Regions from separate parts of the Variovorax sp. 05T418 genome, predicted to be linked through region 1. Evidence: predicted binding sites of a transcription regulator. Region 1 holds the regulator's gene; the other holds the start of a gene.
What was found. The regulator sigma-54, encoded in region 1, starts transcription at its own class of promoters, with help from an activator protein. The targets are predictions, from matches to a motif close to TGGCANGNAANCTGCTTT.
Positions count from the first base shown of each region.

Region 2: the regulator sigma-54 is predicted to act here: its motif matches at 1,646-1,663, upstream of AC1DMS_RS19030 (TorF family putative porin).

Region 1 is NZ_JBFTLJ010000011.1:81,581-85,911, forward strand. It holds gene lptA (lipopolysaccharide transport periplasmic protein LptA) at 1-312, shown strand, start outside; gene lptB (LPS export ABC transporter ATP-binding protein) at 309-1,103, shown strand; gene AC1DMS_RS21685 (RNA polymerase factor sigma-54) at 1,121-2,713, shown strand; gene AC1DMS_RS21690 (phospholipase D family protein) at 2,724-4,328, shown strand.
Region 2 is NZ_JBFTLJ010000009.1:105,602-109,932, reverse strand. It holds gene AC1DMS_RS19035 (YifB family Mg chelatase-like AAA ATPase) at 1-1,490, opposite strand, end outside; gene AC1DMS_RS19030 (TorF family putative porin) at 1,708-2,532, shown strand; gene glnK (P-II family nitrogen regulator) at 2,603-2,941, shown strand; gene AC1DMS_RS19020 (ammonium transporter) at 2,964-4,331, shown strand, end outside.

The DNA of each region.
Region 1 (4,331 bases):
GCCGTCATGCGCCGGCTGATCGGCGCCACGCCCAACGACGAGAGCACCGGCGCGCTCATCGTCTACGACCAGAGCAACGACACCTACACGGTCAACGGTTCCACCGTGCCGCCCAACACGGGCGTGAACGCACCCCCAGGCGGACGCGTGCGGACCATCCTCACGCCCAAGAGCGCCACCGCGCCGGCGCCCGGAGCCTCGGCGCCCGCCGGCGGACGGGCCGCGCCAGCGGCGGCCGCGCCCCAGCCGGCACCCGGTGCCGGCCTGCGCTCGAGCACCACGCTGGGCGGCGACGGGGAAAGGCGCAAGTGATCGAAGCCGCTGGAACCCAGAACGCCGACGGCACGCCGGGCAGCCGCCTGGTGGTGCGCGGCCTGCAGAAGAGCTACGGCAGCCGCAAGGTCGTGCGGGATGTCTCGCTCGACGTGCAAAAGGGCGAGGTCGTCGGGCTGCTCGGCCCCAACGGCGCCGGCAAGACCACCTCGTTCTACATGATCGTGGGGCTGGTGCGGGCCGATGCGGGCGAGATCACCATCGACGGCGAGCCCATCGCCCACATGCCGATCCACCGGCGCGCGCGCATGGGCCTGAGCTACCTGCCGCAGGAAGCCTCGATCTTCCGCAAGCTCACGGTCGAGGAAAACGTGCGCGCCGTGCTCGAGCTCCAGCGCGAGCCCGACGCCAGCGGCAAGCCCGCGCCGCTAACCAAGCAGCGCATCGAGGAGCGCCTCTCGGGCCTTTTGGCCGACCTGCGGGTGGACCATCTTCGCGATTCGCCCGCGCTCGCGCTCTCGGGCGGCGAGCGGCGCCGGGTCGAGATCGCCCGCGCGCTGGCCACGCAGCCGCGCTTCATCCTGCTGGACGAGCCCTTTGCCGGCATCGACCCGATCGCGGTGATCGAAATCCAACGGATCATCAGCTTCCTGAAGGAGCGCGGCATCGGCGTGCTCATCACCGACCACAACGTGCGTGAAACGCTGGGCATCTGCGATCACGCGTTCATCATCAGCGACGGGCATGTGCTGGCACAAGGCACACCCTCGGAGATCGTCGACAACGCCGAAGTACGCAGGGTGTACCTCGGCGAGCACTTCCGGATGTAAGGGAGGAGTCGGTCTCCATGAAGCAAGGGCTGTCCCTTCGCGTTTCGCAGCACCTGGCGCTCACGCCCCAGCTGCAGCAGTCGATCCGGCTGCTGCAGCTGTCCACGCTCGAACTGAGCCAGGAAGTGGAGCAGATGCTGGACGAGAACCCGTTCCTCGAACGCACCGCGGAAGAAGCCGCGCGCGAGGAATTCGGGCTCGACGCCATCGACACGCCGGTGCCGCGCGACGAGGCCGGTGAAGCCGCCGAGGGCGAATTCAGCTCGGCCCCGGCCAGCAGCGCGACCGCCACGTCCAGCGAAACCGCCTCCACGGCCGAGTCCGAGGTTCCCGCCGCCGACGCCACCGAGCGCGAGCCCGACTGGGAAGGCGACGGCACCGTCGACATGGCGCCCGACGACAGCGAATGGGGCAGCGATGCCCCCGCGCGCCAGAACAACCTGGGCGACGACGAGCGCGCCGACGCCACCGAGCTCGCGCGCAGCCAGGAGTCGCTGCAGTCCTTCCTGCACCGGCAGGCGCTGAGCCTGCGGCTCAACGAGAACGACAGCGCCGCGCTGCGCTTCCTGATCGAATCGCTCAACGACGACGGCTATCTCGAAGACTCCCTGCCGGCGCTGGCCTCGGGCCTCGCGGGCGACGACAACGACCAGTTCGACGAGCTGGTGCACCACTTCCAGGTGGCGCTCGGCCTGCTGCAGAGCCTGGAGCCGGCCGGCGTCGGCGCGCGCGACCTGGGCGAATGCCTTTGCATCCAGCTGCGCGCGCTCGCCAGCGAAAGCGAGACCGAGGAACAGGCGCTGGTGCGCAAGACCGCCATCGCGATCTGCAAGCAGCCGATGGAGCTGCTCGCGCGGCGCGACTTCAAGCGCCTGGCCACGCTCACGCGCACCAACGAAGAGCTGGTGCGCTCGGCGCTGCAGGTCATCTCGCGCCTGGAGCCCAAGCCGGGCCGCCGTTTTGTCGATGTCGAGCGCAACATCGTGATTCCCGACGTGATCGTCACCAAGATCGGCCGCGGCACCAATGCCAAGTTCCGCGTCATGCTCAACCCCGAAGTGATGCCGCGGCTGCGCGTGCACGACATCTATGCCGGCGCGCTCAAGTCGCACAAGGGCGAGGGCAGCCAGGCGCTGTCGCAGCGGCTGCAGGAGGCGCGCTGGTTCATCAAGAACATCCAGCAGCGCTTCGACACCATCCTGCGCGTGAGCAACGCCATCGTCGAGCGGCAGAAGAGCTTCTTCGTGCACGGCGAGCTCGCGATGCGACCCCTGGTGCTGCGCGAGATTGCCGACGAACTCGGCCTGCACGAATCGACCATCTCGCGCGTGACCACGGCCAAGTACATGTCCACGCCTTTCGGCACGGTCGAGCTCAAGTACTTCTTCGGCTCGGCGCTGGGCACCGAGACCGGCGGCAATGCATCGAGCACCGCGGTGCGCGCGCTGATCAAGCAGTTCGTGAGCTCCGAGAGCATCAAGAAGCCGCTGTCCGACAGCCAGATCTCCGAGATGCTCAAGGAGCAGGGCATCGAGTGCGCGCGCCGCACCGTGGCCAAGTACCGCGAGGCCCTGCGCATCGCGCCCGCCAACCTCCGCAAGGCGCTGTAGAAAGCCGCCGATGGCCCGTCGCCTGCTGTCGCGCTGTGGGCAATGGGTCTTCGCCATGGCGGCGGTGCTGCTGTTCGCCGGCTGCGCCACCCTGCCCGACGAGGCGCCGCGCCCGGGCACCCGGGCCATGGCCGCCTCGGCCGACACCGCGCTCGGCAAGATCGCGCTGGCCTCGCAGCCCGACCCCGACCTGAGCGGCTTTCGCCTGATGCCGGGCGGCGATTTCGCCTTCGACACGCGCATCCAGCTCGCGCGGCGCGCCCAGCGCACGCTCGACGTGCAGTACTACCAGATCGAGAACGACGAGACCGGCCGCTACCTGCTGCGCGCGCTGCGCGATGCGGCCCGGCGCGGCGTGCGCGTGCGGCTCCTGATGGACGATCTCTACACCTCGGGCGAGGACGAGCTGCTGCTCGGCCTGGCCGCCACGCCGAATGTCGAGCTGCGCCTGTTCAATCCCTTTCCGGCCGGGCGCGGCAGCCTGCTCAGGCGCTTCACCGCCTCGCTGTTCGACTTCAGCCGCGTCAACCGGCGCATGCACAACAAGCTCTTCATCGCCGATGGCGCGATGGCGGTGGCGGGCGGGCGCAACATCGGCAACCAGTATTTCAGGCGCACGGCGGGCGAGAATTTTCTCGATCTCGATACCTTCGTCGCCGGCGCGCTGATTCCGCGCCTGGGCGCGCTGTTCGACCAGTACTGGAACAGCGTCTATGTGCGGCCGGTCCAGTCGGTGGTGGCCAGCACACTGACACGTGACGAGCTGCAGAAGCGCTTCGACACCGCCACCGGCCCGGACACCACGCCGCCGCCGCCCCGGCCCGCGCCCAACGACCTGCTCGGCTACAGCCCGATCGCCGAAGACCTGGATGCCGGCAAGCTCGACCTGATCTGGACGCTGGCCGAGGCGTATGCCGATTCGCCCGAGCGCGTGATCGGCAAGACCGCCTCGTACGGCGGCGTGCCGCTGCTCGACGTCGACAGCGTGCGCTACAACGTGGTCGAGCAGATGCGCCGCGCGCGCTCCGAGGTGACCATCGTCTCGCCCTACCTGATCCCGGGCAAGGCGGGGCTCGAAGTGATGCGCGAGATCCGCCGGCGCAACGTGAAGATCAGCATCGTCACCAATTCCTTCGCCGCCACCGACGAGCCGCTGGTCCACACCGCCTACCGCCGCTACCGGCCCGAGATGCTCGAGCTCGGCGCCGAGCTGTACGAACTGAGCACCACGCGCACGCGTCGCAGCGTGCGCCTCGGCCTGTTCGGCACTTCGGTGGGGCGGCTGCATGCCAAGTCGGCGGTGATCGACCGGCAGGTTCTTTTCGTTGGCTCGATGAACTTCGACCCGCGCTCCGAAACGCACAACACCGAGATCGGCCTGTTCATCCGCAGCCCCGAGATGGCGCAGCAGACGCTCAAGCTCATCGAGGTGCTGAAGCAGCAGGGCGCCTACCGGCTGCGCTTTGCGAAGGACAGCGGCAATGCGCGCATCGAGTGGATCAGCGAGGAGGAGGCCGGCCGGACCACCGTGCTGAACGAGGAGCCCGACTCCGATTTCTGGGGCCGCACCATGCTCGAGATGCTGGCGCCGCTGACGCCCGAGAGCCTGCTGTAGTCC
Region 2 (4,331 bases), on a different contig from region 1:
GCGCCCGCCAGGTCGGCCACGGTGCGCGCCACCTTGAGCGCGCGGTGCGTGCTGCGCGCCGACCAGCCGAGCTTGGCGGCGGCGTTGTAGACGAACTTGCGTGCCGCATCGTCGAGTGCGGCATGCTTGTCGATGGCGCCGGCCTGCAGCGCCTGGTTGGGGCTGCCCTGGCGCTGCAGCGCGAACTCGCGCGCGGCCACCACGCGGGTGCGGATGCTGGCCGTGGATTCGCCGGGCGGCGCATCGATGAGCTGCTGCGCCGACACCGCGGGCACCTCGATGTGCAGGTCGATGCGGTCCAGCAGCGGGCCGCTGAGCTTGGCCTGGTAGCGCGAGATCTGGTCCGGCGTGCAGCGGCAGGCCTTCAGCGTCGAGCCCAGGTAGCCGCAAGGGCAGGGGTTCATGGCCGCGACCAGCTGGAAGCGCGCCGGAAACTCGGCGCGACGGGCGGCGCGCGCGATGGTGATGGTGCCCGTCTCCAGCGGCTCGCGCAGCGCCTCGAGGGCCGAGCGCGCGAACTCCGGGAACTCGTCTAGGAAGAGCACGCCATGGTGCGCCTGCGAGATCTCGCCGGGCCGCGGGGGCGAGCCGCCGCCCACCAGCGCCACGGCGCTCGATGTGTGGTGGGGCGCCGAGGTCGGCCGGTTCATCCAGCGCGCGGCCGAAAAACTGCCGGCCAGGCTGGCCACGGCCGCGCTCTCCAGCGCCTCGTCGACGCTCATGGGCGGCAGCAGGCCGGCAAAGCGCTGCGCCAGCATCGACTTGCCCGAGCCGGGCTCGCCGACCATCAGCAGGCTGTGCCCGCCCGCGGCGGCGATCTCGAGGGCGCGCTTGGCGCCGGCGTGGCCCTTGACGTCGGCCAGGTCGGCATAGAGCGGCGCGGCCGCCGCGGCTGCGGCGTGCACGCGGGCCCAGCCGTCGGCGGCGGGCTGCTGCTGCTGCTGTTCCTCGCCTTGCGGCAGCGCGGCGCCCTCGGGCATGAAGCGCTGCACCACGTCCAGCAGGTGCCTGGCGCCGTACACCTCGCTGCCGGGCACCAGCGCCGCTTCCTGGGCGCTTGCGGCGGGCAGCACCAGCCGTGTCGCGATGCCGCTCGTGTGCAGGGCCAGCGCCATGGCGAGCGCGCCGCGCACCGGCCGCAGTTCGCCTGAAAGGGAGAGCTCGCCGGCAAATTCATGGCCCGCCAGCAGCGCAGGCTGGATCTGCCCGCTGGCCGCGAGGATGCCGAGCGCGATCGGCAGGTCGAAGCGGCCGGAATCCTTGGGCAGGTCGGCCGGCGCCAGGTTGACGACGATCTTCTTGTTGTTCGGAAACTCCAGGCCGGCGTTCTGGATGGCCGAGCGCACCCGCTCGCGCGCCTCCTTGACCTCGGTTTCCGCCAGCCCGACGAGCGTGAAGCTCGGCAGGCCGTTCGCCAGATGCACCTCGACCGTGACACTGGCCGCTTCCAGCCCAAGCAAAGCGCGGCTTTGCACCAAAGACAGGCTCATTCCACTCCCTCTCACCATTGTGGTGCGCCCGTTTTTGGCCGGGCTCATGCACCGCGGTGCCCCATGGGGTACCGCAACTGAACACGCTTGTAACTATTTCGCCTGGGTTGCAGGTGCGGGGGCGGCCGCCGTGCCGCAGGGCAAAACGTGCACTTTGGCACGCTCCCTGCTATGAGACGGTGTCCCCCAACAATCCAACCAACTCCGAGGAGTCTCGATGATGCACCGTAAATTCGCCCAGGCAATGGCCGTGGCCGCCCTTGCTGCCCTGCCGATGCTTGCGAGCGCACAGCTCACGGGGAATGTGGCACTGACCAGCAACTACAAGTTCCGCGGCCAGGACCAGGACATGATCGGGAAGAACGACTACGCCAAGACCAAGGGCTTCAAGCCCGCGATCCAGGGCGGCTTCGACTACGCCTTCGGCGAGACCGGCTTCTACGTGGGCAACTGGAACTCCAGCGTCAACTGGCTCAAGGGCAACAGCATCGAGAGCGACATCTACGGCGGCTACAAGTTCAAGGCCGGCCCCTTCGACATGGACGTGGGCGCGCTGACCTACATCTACCCGGGCAACTCCGCCGGCAACACCACCGAGCTGTACGGCGCCGGCACCTGGGCCGACGAGGCCATCGGCTCGTTCACGCTGAAATACTCGCACACGGTGTCGAAGGACTACTTCGGCTACGCGGGCAACAAGGCCGGCTCGGGCCTGAAGGGCACCAACACCGGCTACCTGAACCTGGCCTACAGCAAGGAGATCGTGCCCAAGCTCACGCTGAAGGCCGCCGTGGGCTACACCCACATGTCCAGCGACATCCGCAGCCTGGGCTACAAGAGCTACGTGGACTACAACGTGGGCGTGTCGTACGACTTCGGCAGCGGCCTCGCACTGGCCGGCTCGATCCAGGGCGCCAACAAGAAGAGCTCGTACCTGGCCGTGTCCAACCCGGGCGTCGACCTCGGCTTCGGCACCTTCGGTCAGACCACCTATTCGCCCAACAAGGCGCGCTTCATCGTTACGCTCAGCAAGACCCTGTAAGCAGGCACAAGAACAAGGTGCGGCCCAAGCTGCCGCACCATCCATTCCATCCAAGAAGGAGAAAGTCATCATGAAGCTGGTCACAGCCATCATCAAACCGTTCAAGCTCGACGAGGTGCGCGAAGCCCTCTCGGCCATCGGCGTGCAGGGCATCACGGTCACGGAGGTCAAGGGCTTCGGCCGCCAGAAGGGCCACACCGAGCTGTACCGCGGCGCGGAGTACGTGGTCGACTTCCTGCCCAAGGTCAAGATCGAGGCGGCGGTGTCCGACGACCTCGTGGACCGCGTGATCGAAGCCGTGGAGGGCGCGGCGCGCACCGGCAAGATCGGCGACGGAAAGATTTTTGTCTACAACCTCGAGCAGGTCGTTCGCATCCGCACCGGTGAAACCGGCCGCGAAGCCCTCTGATCCAGCCCGGAAAACAACAACCATGAAAAAACTGCTTGTTTCTCTCGCGCTCGGCCTGAGCCTGCTCGCTGCAGGCACGGCGAGCTTCGCCCAGGCGCCTGCTGCCACGCCCGAGGCGCCGGCGGCGTCCGCGCCCGCAGCCGCTGCTCCGGCACCTGCGGCCGCTCCGGCTGCCGCCGCACCCGCTGCGGCTGCCGAAGCAGCGCCCGCCGCGGCGCCTGCCGCTCCTTCCTTCAACAAGGGTGACACCAGCTGGATGATGCTGTCCACGCTGCTCGTCATCATGATGACCGTTCCCGGCCTGGCGCTGTTCTACGGCGGCCTGGTGCGCAGCAAGAACATGCTGTCGGTGCTGATGCAGGTGATGGTCACCTTCTCGATGATCGTGGTGCTGTGGCTCATCTATGGCTACAGCCTCGCGTTCACCGAGGGGAACGCCTTCTTCGGCGGATTCGACCGGCTCTTCATGAAGGGGATCTTCGATCCGGCCACCGGCGTGTTCGCGCCCGGCGCCACCTTCAGCAAGGGCGTCTACATCCCCGAGCTGCTGTTCGCCGCCTTCCAGGCCACCTTCGCCGGCATCACCTGCTGCCTGATCGTGGGTGCCTTCGCGGAACGCGCCAAGTTCTCGGCCGTGCTGCTGTTCATGGTCATCTGGTTCACCTTCAGCTATGCGCCGCTCGCGCACATGGTCTGGTTCTGGATGGGCCCGGACGCCTACACCGCCGCCAACGTGGTGGACGCACAGAACGCCAAGGCCGGCCTGATCTGGCAGTGGGGCGCGCTCGACTTCGCGGGCGGCACCGTGGTGCACATCAACGCCGCCGTGGCGGGCCTGGTGGGCGCCTTCGTGATCGGCAAGCGCGTGGGCTACGGCAAGGAAGCCTTCACGCCGCACTCGCTCACGCTCACCATGGTCGGCGCTTCGCTGCTGTGGGTCGGCTGGTTCGGCTTCAACGCCGGTTCGGCCCTGGAAGCCGGCACCAGCGCCGTGCTCGCCTTCATGAACACCTTCACCGCCACGGCCGCTGCCGTGCTCGCATGGTGCATCGGTGAAGCGCTGATGCGCGGCAAGGCCTCGATGCTGGGCGCCGCTTCAGGCGCCGTGGCAGGCCTGGTGGCCATCACCCCGGCCGCCGGCAACGTCGGCCTGATGGGCGCGATCATCATCGGCTTCATCGCCGGCTTCGCCTGCCTCTGGGGCGTCAACGGCCTCAAGAAGCTGCTCGGCGCGGACGACTCGCTCGACGTGTTCGGCGTGCACGGTGTCGGCGGCATCGTCGGCGCGCTGCTCACCGGCGTGTTCAACACCCAGGCCCTGGGCGGCCCCGGCCTCGTGGGCGACTGGGTCACGGCCAGCGTGGTGTCCAACGGCATCGGCGCCCAAGTG